DNA from 3 places in the Bradyrhizobium canariense genome. Region 3 is predicted to be linked to each of the others. Evidence: predicted binding sites of a transcription regulator. Region 3 holds the regulator's gene; each other region holds the start of a gene.
What was found. Region 3 encodes LexA, which represses DNA repair genes until DNA is damaged. Its sites were predicted from a motif close to TGTTCNNNNTGTGTTCNG; they were not measured.

Region 1 (5,052 bases), 3.1 Mb from region 3:
CTCGGGAGAACTCAACGCCATGCGCGTGCGCAGCGGCGCGAACGGCAAGCGTGTTGCCACCTACCAGATCACCAGCGAGCCGCGCCGGCTGCCTGGCCCGACCGGACTCTGCGGTCTCGAAACCGGCCCCGAAACCTTTCAGATCATCACCAACAGCGATTCGCAGGTGGCGCAGTTGAAGAATTTCGTCGGCAAGGAAGTCTCGGTAAAGGTCGACGAGGTCACCTGTTCCCAGCAAGCCGGGCAGATGAGCGATGCCGTGGTCACCAAATGGAGTGTGGTGACGCGGCATTGACGGCGAAGCATTAGACTTGCGCCGTTTCCAGCTCGTCAAAATGCCGGCGCCGCTGCAGCCAGGCGAGCAGGATCAGGCTCGGTACCGCGACAAAGACGCAGATGACGAAAAACAGCGGCCAGCCGACAGCCTTCGCCACATATCCCGCGCCCGATGACAGATAAGTGCGCCCTACGGCCGAGAGCGCCGTCAGCAGCGCGTATTGGGTCGCGGTGTGCAGCGGATTCCTGCACAGCGCCGACAGATAGGCGACAAAGATCACGGTGCCGATGGCGCTGGTGAAATTCTCCGCCGTGATCGCAAATGCCAGCGCCCATTGGTTGACGCCGGAGAGCGCCAGCCAGGAGAACGCCAGATTGGCGACCGCCTGCAGCGCGCCGCCGATCCAGAGGCTCGCCGCCAGCGAATAGCGCCGCGCCACGAAGCCGCCGGCAAAGCCTCCGATCAGGGTCGCGGCAAGGCCGACGCCCTTGACGATCGCGGCATAGTCGTTGCGGGTGAAGCCGAGGTCGATCACGAACGGGGCGGTCATGGTGCCGGAAAACGCGTCGGTGAATTTGAACAGCACCACGAAGGCGAGCGCGGCCCAGGCATCCTTGCGCATGAGAAATTCGGAGAACGCGCCGATCGCGGCATGCAACACCCGCGCGAATGCGGTCTCCGTGCTTGTTGCGGCCTCCGCACGCACCGATTGCTCGGGCTCGGTGGCGGCGAGCGCCGTCGCGGTGCCGATCAGCACCAACGCTGCCATCACCACATAGCCCCACATCCAGGCCGAGGCGCGCGGGATGCCGGTGCTTTCAAATCCGCTGACGAGGAACAGCGCGCCGGCGGTCGAGACCAGCAGGCCAATACGATAGGCCGCGACGTAGGACGCCATGCCGGCGGCCTGTTCGCTCTCGGGCAGGCTCTCGACGCGAAATGCATCGACCACAATGTCCTGCGTCGATGACATCGCGGCGACCAGTAGCGCCCCCAATGCCACGAATAGCGGCGAGCGCGCCGGATCGGTCAGTGCCAGCAGCAGAATCGCCACGATTAAAAGCAGTTGCGAGAACACCAGCCAGCCGCGTCGGCGGCCGAAGGCGCGCGTGAATATCGGCACATGCAGCGCATCGACCAGCGGCGCCCACAGGAACTTCAGCGTGTAGGGCGTGCCGACCAGCGCGAACAGGCCGATGGTGCCGAGGTCGACGCCGGATTCGCGCATCCATACCAAAAGCGTCGAACCCGATAGCGCCAGCGGCAGGCCGGACGAAAAGCCGAGCAGCATGACGATCAGCACCCGGCGCTGCAGATACACCGCCAGTCCGTCGCGCCAGGAGGCTTTCGGCGCCGACGGTGCGGATGAATTCGGTTTGGGCGCGTTATCAGGTGCAACCATGCCGCCGTTGGTAGCAGATTCGGCAAGAAAAGCCGTCATCACCGCGCTCGTTTGACCCGGGCATGACGCCCCTCGGCGTCATCGTCCGCGAAGGCGGACGATCCAGTATTCCGTACAGCCCGAGTTCATTAATGCCTCGCTCGTATTACCGGATACCCCCGTAGAAGCTCCGTGCTTCCATCGATCGTCTCTGGAATACTGGGTCGCCCGGTCAAGCCGGGCGATGACAGCTTGGTGTGTGGCTCCCTACTCCCCAGCCTGCAGCTTGCGGGGCAATGGAAACAGCTCGGGCGCGGCTGATTTGACGATGTGAGGGGCCTCAACGGGCGCATCGCTCTTGGAAAAATCCAATTCCTCGATCCGGCCGGCGCGCTTTTCGATCTTGTCGGCCGAAATCAGGACTTGCCGGACGTCCTCGTTGACGTCGCTAAAATGCTTTTGCAGCTTCAGCACCCGCTCGCGCAACCGGCCCAGATCATCGCCAAGGTTGAGCACTTCGGTGCGGATCTGGTCGGCGGCGTCGCGCATCCGCGCGTCTTTCAGGATCTGCTGCATCACCTGGATCGCCAGCATCAGCAGCGATGGCGACACCAGCACCACGCGGGCGCGATAGGCCTTCTGGATCACGTCGTCGAAACCGTCGTGAATTTCCGCATAGACCGACTCTGACGGCACGAACATCAGCGCGGTGTCCTGCGTCTCGCCGGCAATCAGATATTTTTCGGCGATGTCGCTGACATGCTTCATCACGTCGGCGCGCAGCCGCTGGTTGGCGAATTTCTTTTCCTCGTCGGTGCGCGCGTCGTGCAGCGCGGTCATCGCCTCCAGCGGAAATTTCGCGTCGATGCACAGCGGTCGCTGATCGGGGAGAAACACCACGCAATCCGGCCGCTTGCCGGTGGAGAGCGTGAACTGGAATTCGTAGGAGCCCTTGGGCATGCCGTCCTGGACGATCGCTTCCATCCGCGCCTGACCGAACGCGCCGCGCGATTGCTTGTTGGCGAGCACGTCGCGCAGCGTGGTGACCTGCGACGTCAGGTCGGTGAGGTTTTTGTGCGCATTGTCGATGATGCCGAGCCGCTCGTGCAGCACGCGCAGCGAGTCCATGGTGTTGCGCGTGGTCTGCTCCATCGACTGGCCGACCCGGTGGCTGACCGAATCCAGCCGCTCGCTGACGGTGCGCGCCATCTCCGCCTGGCGGCCGGCCAGCGCCTGGCCCATCGCATCGACACGGCCGGTGGCCTCGCTTTGCGCGCGGAGCATTTCGCTCAACCGCTCTTCCAGCTCGTCCGCGCGGATGGCTTGCGCCATCGCCAGTTCCGCGCCGCGGCGGCCGGACCGTGCAATCACGACCGCAATGACAATCAGCAGTAGCAACGCCAGCGCGCCGAAGCCGGTCAGCGCCGCACCCAGGCGCACCGGCCAGTCGCCGATGATGAAAAGGATCTCGTTCATGCCGTCCTTGTAGCCGATTCGCACGTGAGCGCGAACGAAGAGGGAACATTTATGGTTACTGCCAGGTAAATTTTTATGGTTAATGCCGTCTTAAATTTCATGGTTAACGGCGCCTTAACGTGGGCCCGCTGCGATTGACCCCGGCATTTCAGCAGCTTAAATCGCCCGCCATGGCCATCAGAGAAATCATCATCCTACCGGACAAACAGTTGCGGCTGGTCTCCAAACCTATTGAGAAGGTGACTCCGGAGATCCGGAAGCTCGCCGACGACATGTTCGAGACCATGTACGACGCCCCCGGCATCGGGCTTGCCGCGATCCAGGTCGCGCAGCCATTGCGGCTGATCACGATGGATCTCGCCAAACGGGACGAAGACGGCGAGACCAAGCCGCGGCCCCGCGTCTTCATCAATCCGGAAATTCTTGCCTCCTCGGAAGATATGTCGGTCTACGAGGAAGGCTGCCTTTCGATCCCGGAATATTATGAAGAGGTGGAGCGGCCGGCGAAGGTGCGCATTCGCTTCACCGATCTCGACGGCAAGGTGCATGAAGAGGAGGCCGAAGGCCTGTTCTCCACCTGCATCCAGCACGAGATCGATCATCTCAATGGCGTGCTGTTCGTGGACTATCTGTCGAAGCTGAAGCGCGACCGCGTGCTGAAGAAGTTTGCCAAAGCCGCCAAGCGCGCGGCGGAGTAGGGTTCGATTTCGCAACGTTTCTTCGTCGTGCCCGGCCTTGTGCCGGGCATCCACGCCTTCCTTACAGACATTTTAAGACGTGGATGGCCGGGACAAGCCCGGCCATGACGGATAGAATCTATGTCTCTCAAGGAATATGATTCATGCCTCTCCGCCTGATCTTCATGGGCACGCCTGAATTCGCGGTGCCGACGCTGCTGGAACTCGCGGCCCACGGCCATGAGATCGCAGCTGTCTACACCCGTGCCGCGAAGCCCGCCGGCCGCGGCATGAAACTGCAACTGAGCCCCGTCGAACAGGAAGCGCGGCGGCTCGGTGTCCCCGTAGTAACGCCGTCTACGCTGAAAACCCCGGAAGCGCTTGAGGAGTTTCGGGCGCATGAGGCGGACGCCGCCGTGGTTGTTGCCTATGGCATGATCCTGCCGCAGCCCATTCTCGATGCGCCGCCACTTGGTTGTTTCAATCTGCACGCGTCGTTGCTGCCGCGCTGGCGTGGCGCGGCGCCGATTAATCGCGCCATTATGGCTGGCGATGCCGAGACCGGCGTCATGGTGATGAAAATGGACGTCGGCCTCGATACCGGCGACGTGGCGATGGCCGAGCGGCTGGCGATCACGGATGCGATGACGGCGCTTGATCTGCATAATGCATTGGCGCCGCTCGGTGGCGACTTGATGGTGCGTGCGATGGGCGCACTGGAGCGCGGCAAGCTGCAACTGAGCAAACAAAGCGAAACGGGCGTGACCTACGCCGCCAAGATCGACAAGGCCGAGGCGCGAATCGACTGGAATAGGCCGGCGCATGCGGTGCTGCGTCATATTCACGGCCTGTCGCCATTTCCCGGCGCGTGGTGCGAGATGCCAAGCGAAGGCGAGCAAGTGCGGGTGAAGATCCTGCGTTGCCAGATGATCGATCGTTCCGGCGCGCCGGGCGAGCTGTTGGACGAGCATCTCACCGTGGCCTGTGCGCAAGGCGCGATCCGGGTCCTCGAATTGCAGCGCGCCGGCAAGCAGCCGATGAAGGCGGGGGAGTTTTTGCGCGGTACGCCGCTAAAGCCGCCGGCGCGGCTGACCTGATGCCCCGTTACAAACTGATCATCGAATATGACGGCGGGCCGTATAGCGGCTGGCAGATTCAGGACAACGGCGCGACCGTGCAAGGAGCGCTGGAAACCGCGGTCAAGGCGATCTGCGGTGAGCCTGTTCGCGTTCACGGCGCGG
Region 2 (5,052 bases), 3.1 Mb from region 3:
CGCCGCATCGACGAAACGTTTCTGTGGCAGGTCTACGAGATCCGAAAAGCACTGGAGACTTTTTTTGTAGTGGAGCTGGCCTACCGCGTCACGCCGGCCGACATCGAAAAACTATATGGCATTCTTGCGGAGCAGGAAGCTGCGCTCGCCAAGTTCGAAGACGGAAAATTCCAGGATCTCGATCGGCGCTTCCACAATCATATCGTCAGCGTGACGCAAAACGAGGAAGCGATTTCCGTTCTCAACCGCCACTACGATCTCATTCGCCCGCTCCGTATTCGCTTCGGCCGCAGCGCCGATCAGCGCGCGCGCATTCCGAGGGAGCATCGCGAGATCATTGACGCGATCCAGCGCCGCGACAGCGGCCGGGCGAGCCTGCTGCTTTCGGCCCACATCGATCAAGCCTTCAAGGATCTTGCCGGCGAGATGCAGCGCAATGAAGAACCGGCCGCAACCCGATCGCGCGGCTGACACAGCCGCTTCGGCCCCTGCCAGCATCTAATGACGAAGAAGCGGTCAAATGACAAAGAAGCCATGGGTTGCGTCGCGCCGAAGCTGTTCGACGAGACCATATTCCCACTCGAGATAGGCCTGCATCGCGCCGGTTGAGGCCTCGGTGCCTTCGTAGGGACGCCGGTAGCGGCGCGCGGCATCGGGCTTCGGCAGAACCACCGGTGGCTTGATTTCCAGCGCATGATCATAGCCGCCCTCGAGCACATAGGTCTCCCAGCCCATTTGCGCCAGCCAGGACGCCGTCATGTCGGCACGGACCGCCCTGTTGTCCGTCAGCACGATGCGCGCGCCGCGCACCGGCGCCGCCATGTCAATCTCCTGGACAAGCTGCCCACCGGGATGATGGCGAAAGCCGGGGATGTGGCCGGCCGCATATTCTTCTGCGGAGCGAACGTCGAAGCGATAGAGCGTGCGGTGGGTCTGTGCCTGCAGCGCTATCGATTCCTCCGTGCCGAGATGCCGAACGCCGGCGCGATAGGCGACATCATGGGCGTTGGCTTCCGCCCCCTCGAAGGTGCCGATCTCGCCGCGCCGGTTGGCGCCATGCTCGAGGTCATGGCTTGCGAGAGTCCAGCCGATGGTGCCGTTTCTCAGCGCCCGCACCTTGTTGGCGACGCCGGCGTTGATCAGCGACTGGGTGCCGATGATCGATCGGGTGCGGCCAGCGCAGTTCACGATGATGGTCGTCTCGGGATCCGGCGCGGCGCGGCCCGCGCGCAGCACCAATTCCGCACCGGGCACGCTGACGGAGCCGGGGATGTTCATGGTCTCGTATTCGTCGAACCGCCGAGCATCGAGAATCCTGATATTGGCTTTGCTCGCGATCAGCCCCGCGACTTCGTCCGCGGTCAGCGAGGGCGTGTGCCGGCGCGACTCAACCAGTTCGCCAAAGGCCTTGGCATAGGAATTCACGTCCTGAAACAGTTCGTAGCCTGCCGCCTTCCAGGCCTGGAGTCCGCCGTCGAGCTGACGAACGTCCGTATAGCCCAGTGCCGTCAGGCGCTCCGTCGCCGCGCGCACAAGCCCTTCGCCGGCGTCGTACACAACGATCGGCAGGTCCTTGCGCGGCAGCCTGGTCTCGGCTTCGAGCCCGATCCTGTCGGCCGCCATGTTGGCGGCGAACAGCGGATGGCCGGTGGCGAAGGCAGCCTCGTGCCGCAGATCGAGCAACGCGATTTCATCGCGCAGCAGCAGTGCACTGCGGATTTGCAAGGGAGTGACTGATGGTGCGGTCATGGATGGAGCCTGACTGAGGACGAATGGTTTACGCATAACAACGGGATGAATGGCGCACCACTCAGAACAAAACTGCAAACTCATATCCAGCGGATGCCGGTAAGCGCTCCGCCGTGTGGCCGGCCTTCCCAGCCCCACACGCTGGGGTTGCTTTTGTTCTCGTTTCGTTCTAGCCTCAATCTCACGACCCAAAGCGACACGCAGAAATCCCAAGCGGGGCACCATCCGATGCACGATGTTCACGCCGAGACCGGCCACTGCCAGATCATCTTCCACAACGACGATGACACGCCGGAGGAATTCGTCGCTGCGCTTCTGCATTCGGTGTTCAAGAAGTCGGTGGTCGAGGCGATCAAATTTACCGAAACAATTGACGCCAAGGGGAAAGCGATCTGCGGGATCTACCCGCAAGACGTTGCCCGGGAGCTGCTGGAGGCTGCTCGACAGCGCATCCTCGCTTCAGGTCATTCGCTCCTGATCACGAGCGAAGCGGTTGCGAAAAACGGACATTGCAAAGTCTGCGGAGCGCTTTGCAGCGCGAACCGGCTTTCCCTGAACGGCATGGCGATGCTTATTTGCGATGACTGTATGTATGAGGTCACGCGGAAGCTGCCCGAACTCACCCGCAACAAGCAATTCGACTATGCCTTTGAAGCGTTGGCCTGGCATTTCGCCGGCATTCCTCGGGATCAGCTGACCGCGACCTCGCGACAATTTCCGGGGCATATGCGCGCGGACGTTCAAGTCGCCGTCGACAGACTGTTCTCCGCATCCTCGATCCGGTTTTTTGGCATCCACGAGCCGCACCGCTACGAGACATTGACCCTCGCGGGACTGACCAGAGACGACCGGAATGCTCCCGCTATTGCGCCGGCGCAGTATCACAAGGTGGATATCGGCGAGAGCGCGCCGGTGAAATGTCTGCATAATGGCTTGTGGCTCTGCCAGACCGACGGCCTGCGCTACGCCGTCGTCCTCTCCTCGCATCGTGAGTATGGCTACGAAGCCGGGACCCGCATCGAGATCGCTGTCCCTGCCGGCGCCGATGGCGCTGAGTTCGTGCAACGCTGTTTCTCCGAGTTGGAGAGCGCCGTCAACGCAGCGCGTTCCTATCGTGGCAAGATCCTGTCGCTCGATACTGACTCGGATTATCGGGGACGCTCGAAGGGCGTCACGGTCCACAAATTGCCATCGGTTCAGCGCGAGGACGTGATCCTGCCTGACGCCACACTGAAGCTGCTCGACCGCAACGTGTTGAGCTTTGTAGGCAGCCGCGCAAAACTGCGCGCCCTCGGGCAATCGACCCGCAAGGGCATCCTGCTTTACGGTCCGCCCGGGACCGGCAAGACCCATACCATCCGCTATCTGGCGAGCAACCTGCCCGGCCACACCACCCTGATCATTACGGCAGCGCAGGTCACATTGCTTGCCCAGTACATGAATCTCGCCCGCCTGCTGCAGCCAGCGATGGTCGTGATCGAGGATGTCGATCTCATCGCGCGCGATCGCAACCAGATGGGGCCTTGCGAGGAATCGCTGCTCAACGGGCTTCTCAACCAGATGGACGGGCTGAAGGAGGATGCGGATATCCTGTTCATCCTCACCACCAACCGGCCGGAGCAGCTTGAGAGCGCCTTGGCCAGTCGCCCCGGCCGCATCGACCAGGCGATCGAAGTGCCGCTTCCGAACGATATCGGCCGCAAGAAGCTCGTCCAACTCTATGGCACGGGTCTGCCGCTCGGCGACGCTGTCGTGGACGAGGCAGCGCAGCGGACGAAGGGCGTCAGCGCCGCGTTCATCAAAGAGCTGATGCGGCGCATCGCGCAGGCAAGCATCGCCCGCGATGGTGGCACAACCGTCGAACCCAGCGATATCAGCGAAGCATTGGACGATATGCTGTTCGCGGGTGGCGCGCTCAACGTCAAGCTGCTCGGCGGAGCGCAACAAATGATCGATGGATGACGGTATTCCCGCCGTGACAGCCGTTTGAAAACAAACCGGCCAGCGAGGCAGGCAAGAATTTAGGGAAGAAGCGCTCTGGCAATAGAGCGCCACGGCAATCTCCTCTGCTGCTGCCGCCAAGGCAGGATAACTGCCGGCAGCTGCGTTGCCGGCGCCATGGGAGCTGCTGGTGAGCTCGTATGTCGGCGATGAGGTTTTAACGCGGCCTGGCGTCGGATAGGGTGCGCGCGATGAACAGGGGGATTACATGAGTTTGTCCGGCATTTTTGCGCGAATCGTCGCGATCATCGGCGCTGCCGCGCTGCTGTGGCGTCGGCTGCAGGGCGCAGCGCCCGAGCCAGCCTGGGGCAGCGCTCCGGTGGTCCCAGTGGCAAAGCCGCAGGGCAGCATCCCGACGCTCAAGATGCCGACGGCCAGGGGCTGGCCCGACGGGCAGATGCCGGTGGCGGCGCGGGGGCTCAAGGTCAATGCGTTTGCGACCGGCCTGAAACATCCGCGCTGGATCCACGTGCTGCCCAATGGCGACGTCCTCGTGGCCGAGTCGAACCAGGTCCAGGGGCCGACCAGGAGCGTGTTCAGTTACGCGATGCAGGCGACGATGAGGCGCGCCGCCGCTCTTGGCGTCAGCGCGAACCGCATCACGTTGTTGCGCGACACCGATGGCGACGGCATCGCCGAAAAGCGCCAAGCTTTCATGGAGGGACTGAACCAGCCGTTCGGCATGGCGCTGCTGGGCGACACGTTCTATGTCGGCAACACCGACGGCGTCGTGGCCTTCCCATATGCGCCGGGCGCGGACCGCATCACCGCGCCAGGGCGGAAACTCGTTAGCTTCAAGCCCGGCGGGCATTGGACGCGGAGCCTGCTGCCGAGCCCCGATGGCAAAAAGCTTTATGCCGGGGTCGGCTCGCTCAGCAATATCGCCGACGACGGCATGGCCGTCGAGCAAGGCCGCGCCGCGATCTACGAACTCGATCTGGCTGAAGGCTCGAGCCGCATCTTTGCCGGCGGTTTGCGCAATCCGGTGGGCCTGGCATGGGAGCCATCGACCGGCGTGCTCTGGACCGTGGTCAACGAGCGCGACGGCCTGGGCGATGAGACACCTCCCGACTATCTGACCTCGGTCCGCGACGGCGGCTTCTACGGCTGGCCCTATTGTTACTGGGGGCAGACGGTCGACGACCGGGTGCCGCAGGATCCGGCCATGGTCGCAAAGGCCATTACGCCGGATTACGCGCTGGGCGGGCACACCGCGTCGCTGGGTCTATGCTGGATGCCGGCCGGCACGCTTCCCGGCTTTCCGGACGGCATGGCGATCGGGCAGCACGGCTCCTGGAACCG
Region 3 (5,052 bases):
GAACGCGCGACGGGTTTGTCGTCGATGCCGTCAAACCAAAAGGTTTCGACCGGCCATGGTCGCCTGCGGTTGCGGGTGACGACGAGGTTGAACCGAGCCTGGTGCATCCCGCCGTTCCGCGCACGATCGATGCGACGCCCTCGGAGGCCGATTTGCAAACGGAGGAGTGAGCTGGCTTCGCAAGGCGCGCCTCCGGACGGGCGCGGCCTCATTGCTCACCGTGTGAGGCATCTTCTCTCAATTCGAACGCGCCGAGGTGAAACTCATCATCGTCTTTCGCGGCCGGCGTCCTGACCAGCGTAAACGCCGCATGCGGGAATTGCTCCCAGACCGCAAGATCTTCCGCCGATACCGTGAGCCAGCCGAATCTAAACATGTAGCGGCCCGGTTCGGCCACCCGTCCAACTTGATGCCACGTGACCTTATCGACGGGCACCCCTGTTCTCCTCCTGAACCTCGTGCCTGAGATCAGCGGGCAGGGCAGAACCTTCACGCTTGATGCCCGCCCTGGAAGGTCCTCCGCCGACACGCATTTCGAAGGCATCGAGTTGTAAAGCGAATGTCGCCAGCGCCAGTTTCAGATTGTTTCGCTCTTCGATCCGTGCGCTGTCCCGACGATCCATGACGCTACTCGTACAGTTCGGTATGACGGTATCTGCTGATGTTCCGTGATCTGGTCGGGCCCCGCCGGCCGCAACCGGCGGGAATATACCGGACCACTTCAACCAATGGAGACCGGCGTTGAGGCGTTCGTGCCGGCAGTGGCGTGCGTGGGCTCGGCAGCCTGATGAACCACCGGCAGCTGCAGCACGGTCACCCGCTGCCCTTCACAGAGCAGCGTCACCAGGACACGGCTTCCGTCCGGGAATTCGATCGCATCATGATGACGATGGGGAAGGTCGGGGTCGACCACGCCGAATTTTCCCACTCTGAAATTGACTGCTTTGGTCCAAATCCATCGGTTGTCGTATTTGACGTTTTCGGCGAACGCCAGTTCGGTCCCCGGAAGCATGCAGACCGCCACCGCGGGCTGACTTTCGGAGGCGAAACCGCGAGTCGAAGTTCCAGGGAATGTCGTGGAGATCAGGGTCTCTCCAACCCTGGCGGGGCGTGTTGCGACAGCGTGCAGGCTATAGTCACACATCGGATTGCTCCTCGTTAGAGATAGCCAACCCGCGCCGCTTAGAGGCGCAGGCCTCTATCAGAGTGGACAGTAGTGTGTGAGTTTTTGCCTGCTTGGAGGCAATTATGCGGCTGCAGCCAACCAACCTGATCACAAATACGTTTATTTGATCGATCGGGCTGCGCCTCGTCTGTTGCGAGGCGACGCAAAGCCCTGCGGTCAAATCACTGAATCGGCGTGACCCCGATACCTCACCTGTCCGCCATTAAACCCAAACCGGTTTCAATCCGGATCAGGTCTAATGACAGGCTTTTGAGGCCAATGCTGGCTCAGTATTTCCGGTAAAGCCCGATCAGCTTGCCCTGAATCTTGACCCGGTTCGGCGGCAGGATGCGGACTTCGTAGGAGGTGTTGGCCGGTTCCAGCGCGATCGACGCGCCGCGGCGGCGGAAGCGTTTTAGCGTTGCTTCTTCTTCGTCGATCAGCGCCACTACGATATCACCGGTCTCGGCGGTTTCGTTGCGCTGGATCAGCGCCATGTCGCCGTCGAGGATGCCGGCGTCCACCATCGAATCGCCGCGCACCTCGAGCGCGTAATGTTCGCCGGAGCCGAGCATATCAGGCGGTACGCTGATGGTGTGGCTGCGGGTCTGCAAGGCTTCGATCGGCGTGCCGGCCGCGATCCGACCCATCACGGGCACGGCGACCGGGTGGTTGCCGTCATCCTCGGAACTGACGGTGCTGCTGCGGACCTTGCCCAGCGTGCCTTCGATGACACTCGGCGTGAAGCCGCGGCGGCTGCCGCCGGCGCCGTTTCCGGAAAGCTCGGGTAGCTTGATGACCTCGATGGCGCGGGCGCGATTGGGCAGGCGGCGAATGAAGCCACGCTCCTCCAGGGCCGTGATGAGGCGGTGGATGCCGGACTTCGAACGCAGATCCAGCGCATCCTTCATCTCGTCGAAGGAGGGCGGTACGCCGGCTTCTTTCAGCCGTTCATTGATGAAACGCAGAAGTTCGTACTGTTTGCGCGTGAGCATCTCGAGCAGTCCCCCGATGGATGGTGTCGTTCGATTCCGAGACATGAACCGGGAGCTCATTGACTCCCATGATAGACATCAGCACTCGAAACAAATCATGAACGGACACTATATGTTCGATATGTGTTCCGCAACCACTTAATTTCCGGTGAACGCGATCAGGCTTCGTCCCGTCGAGGCGATCAACGCGGAAGGCGCAGGATGTCGCAAGCAGCGCCGGCAGCAGCGGCGGGCGCGAACGGCGGACGTATCACAAGTGCCCGTGCCGCAGCGAGATTCCCAAGCAGCGAGCTGTCTTGATGATTGACCGGTGTGGCGATGACAGCGCCGTCGGCGCGCTCCTCGAGGCGGGCGCGCAGATAGTCCTCGCGCACATCGTTGGCGACGACATCGCGCCCCAGCCGTGCGGTTTCGATGACGTGATGGATGGTCGAACGGCCAGACAGACTGCGAATCAACGGCACCAGGAACAGGAATGCGCACACATAAGAGGACACGGGATTGCCGGGCAGGCCGATCACCCGCATGGCGCCGAGCCGTCCGTGCATCATCGGTTTGCCCGGGCGCATCGCAATCCGCCAGAACGCCATTGTGACGCCCTCGGCCTCCAGCGATTGCTTGACCAGGTCGTGGTCGCCGACCGAGGCGCCGCCGGTCGTAATGAGGATGTCAGCGCCGCTATCGCGGGCGCGGCGGATGCCGTGTGTGGTGGCCTCGACCGTGTCGGCGGCAATGCCGAGATCGATGGTCTCGGCCCCCTCCGCACGGGCCAGCGCGCGCAGCGCATAGCCGTTGGAATAGACGATCTGCCCGGGCCCGGGTTGCGATCCCGGCATCACCAGTTCGTCGCCGGTGGCCAGCACCGCCACCTTCGGCCGGTGGCGGACGGCGAGTTCAGGGTAGTTCATGCCGGCGGCCAGCGAGAGATCGCGGTCGGTGAGGCGCGATCCGCCCTTGAGCAGCACGTCGCCTTGGTTGAAGTCGACACCGGCCGGGCGAATATGCCGTCCGGGGGCCGTCGCCTCGGAGATGGTGATACGCGCGCCATCCACCTTGGTGTCTTCCTGGATGACGATGGCGTCCGTGCCTTCGGGAATCACGCCGCCGGTGAAGATCCTGACCGCTTCGCCCGGTCGAACCGCGCGATCGAAAGGCCGTCCCGCCGCCACCTCGCCGATCACGTTGAACCGCGCGCCCACCTCGGAGGCGTCGGCTGATCGCACCGCGTAACCGTCCATCGCCGACATCGCCTGCGGCGGCTGGGTGCGCAACGCCGCAAGGTCGCGCGCGAGCACGCGGTGGTGGGCCGCATCCAGTGCGACCATTTCCTCAGGCAATGCCTCGGCGCCTGCGAGAATCGCAGACAGCGCATCGGCAACCGGCATCAACGCCACGGCAAGACTCCCAAATCCAAAACCTTCAAACCCGGATACTTCAAATACCGAGCGCGGTCAGCGCGCGCGCCACGTCGTCGGACGATGTCACGTGGACCGCGGTCAAACCCCGCGACCGCGCACCTTCGATGTTCTCGGCGAGATCATCGAAGAAAACGATACGCTCCGCCGGCAGGCCGATCGCCTTCACCACGTGATCATAGGCGGCTGCGTCGGGTTTCCGAAGCCCGATTGTGGAGGACAGAAAGATTTCGCGGAAATGGCCGAGCACGCCGGCAAAGGCTTTGGAGAAATGTTCGACGTGCGGCCGGTTGGTGTTGGAGAAGGCGTAGAGCGGCAGGCGCTTGGCTGCGCGCGCAAGCAGCGGAGCCATGCCGGGCATTTCGCCCGCAAAGATCGCGTTCCAGCCCTCGAGGAACTGGGCATCGGAGAGGCCGATGCCCAGTGAAGCGCGCAGGCTCGCGAAGAATTCAGCGTCGGCGATCTGCCCGGTCTCGTGGCGCCTATAGATGTCGTCGTGCGCAAATCGGCCCAGCAGATGCGCCGGCTCGCAGCCGGCATGCCCGGCCCAGCACGCCAGCGCCTTGTCGAAGTCGATATCGAGGACAACGCGGCCGAGATCGAACAACAACGCGTCGGCTGAGCCGGGAGCGAGCAGGGGTGAAGCCATCGCCGATAGCACCGCCCTCAATACCGGTAGGGATCGATCTCCAGCAGCGGAAAGGCGCTGAAGACATGCGGCAGATGGGTCGGCGCGGCCGCATGCAGATAGGAGTTGTCGAGCTCGGCGAAATTTTTGACGCCGAGCAGTCCGAGGCACCGGATCACCTCGTCTTCGAGCAGCTCCAGCATCCGCAGCACACCGGCTTCGCCACCGGCCGCCAGAGCCCAGCATTGCAGGCGGCCGATGCCGACGAGATCGGCGCCCATGACGATCGCCTTGACGATATCGGTGCCGCGGCAGAACGAGCCGTCGATCATGATCTTGGCGCGGCCGCCAACGGCGGCGACGATTTCCGGCAGCACGTGCATCGAGCCGCGGCCGTGATCGAGCTGACGTCCGCCATGGTTCGACACATAGATCCACTCGACCCCGTGATCGACCGCGATCTGCGCATCTTCCGCGGTCGCGACGCCCTTGATGACGAGCGGAATCTTGAACTTGTCCTTGATCAGTTTCACGGTGCGCCATTCCAGCCCCTTCTGGAAGTCGCCGCCGGTGGCGCGCAAGCGGCTGGCGCGAACATACCGCTTGGCGATATCGCGTTCGCGCCGGCTGTAATGCGCGGTGTCGACGGTCAGGCAGAAGGCGCTATATCCGTTCGAGACCGCGCGACTGACGCAGTCTTCGACGAAGGCGTCGTCGCCGCGAACATAAAGCTGATACATGCGCAAGGCGTCAGGCGCGGCCTCTGCGACCTTTTCCAGACCGGGCTCGGAAACCGAGCTCAGCATGTGTCCCGCGCCGAACGTGCCGGCTGCCCGCGCAACGCTTGCA

Region 1: a site for LexA is predicted at 3,165-3,182, ahead of BLV09_RS27660 (DNA recombination protein RmuC). Genes of this name have one in related genera too.
Region 2: a site for LexA is predicted at 1,904-1,921, ahead of BLV09_RS27780 (ATP-dependent Clp protease adaptor ClpS). Genes of this name have one in related genera too.

Annotation. Positions count from the first base shown of each region.
Region 1 covers NZ_LT629750.1:5,839,796-5,844,847, forward strand. The annotation lists gene BLV09_RS27650 (hypothetical protein) at 1-295, shown strand, start outside; gene BLV09_RS27655 (AmpG family muropeptide MFS transporter) at 306-1,679, opposite strand; gene BLV09_RS27660 (DNA recombination protein RmuC) at 1,926-3,134, opposite strand; gene def (peptide deformylase) at 3,305-3,832, shown strand; gene fmt (methionyl-tRNA formyltransferase) at 3,976-4,908, shown strand; gene truA (tRNA pseudouridine(38-40) synthase TruA) at 4,908-5,052, shown strand, end outside.
Region 2 covers NZ_LT629750.1:5,866,226-5,871,277, reverse strand. The annotation lists gene BLV09_RS27790 (GntR family transcriptional regulator) at 1-471, shown strand, start outside; gene BLV09_RS27785 (rhodanese-like domain-containing protein) at 517-1,749, opposite strand; gene BLV09_RS27780 (ATP-dependent Clp protease adaptor ClpS) at 1,978-3,711, shown strand; gene BLV09_RS27775 (PQQ-dependent sugar dehydrogenase) at 3,959-5,052, shown strand, end outside.
Region 3 covers NZ_LT629750.1:1,108,124-1,113,175, forward strand. The annotation lists gene BLV09_RS05515 (ComEC/Rec2 family competence protein) at 1-170, shown strand, start outside; gene BLV09_RS05520 (hypothetical protein) at 209-436, opposite strand; gene BLV09_RS36990 (hypothetical protein) at 423-623, opposite strand; gene BLV09_RS05525 (hypothetical protein) at 722-1,144, opposite strand; gene lexA (transcriptional repressor LexA) at 1,453-2,160, opposite strand; gene BLV09_RS05535 (molybdopterin molybdotransferase MoeA) at 2,343-3,554, opposite strand; gene BLV09_RS05540 (HAD family hydrolase) at 3,595-4,224, opposite strand; gene BLV09_RS05545 (alpha-hydroxy acid oxidase) at 4,242-5,052, opposite strand, start outside.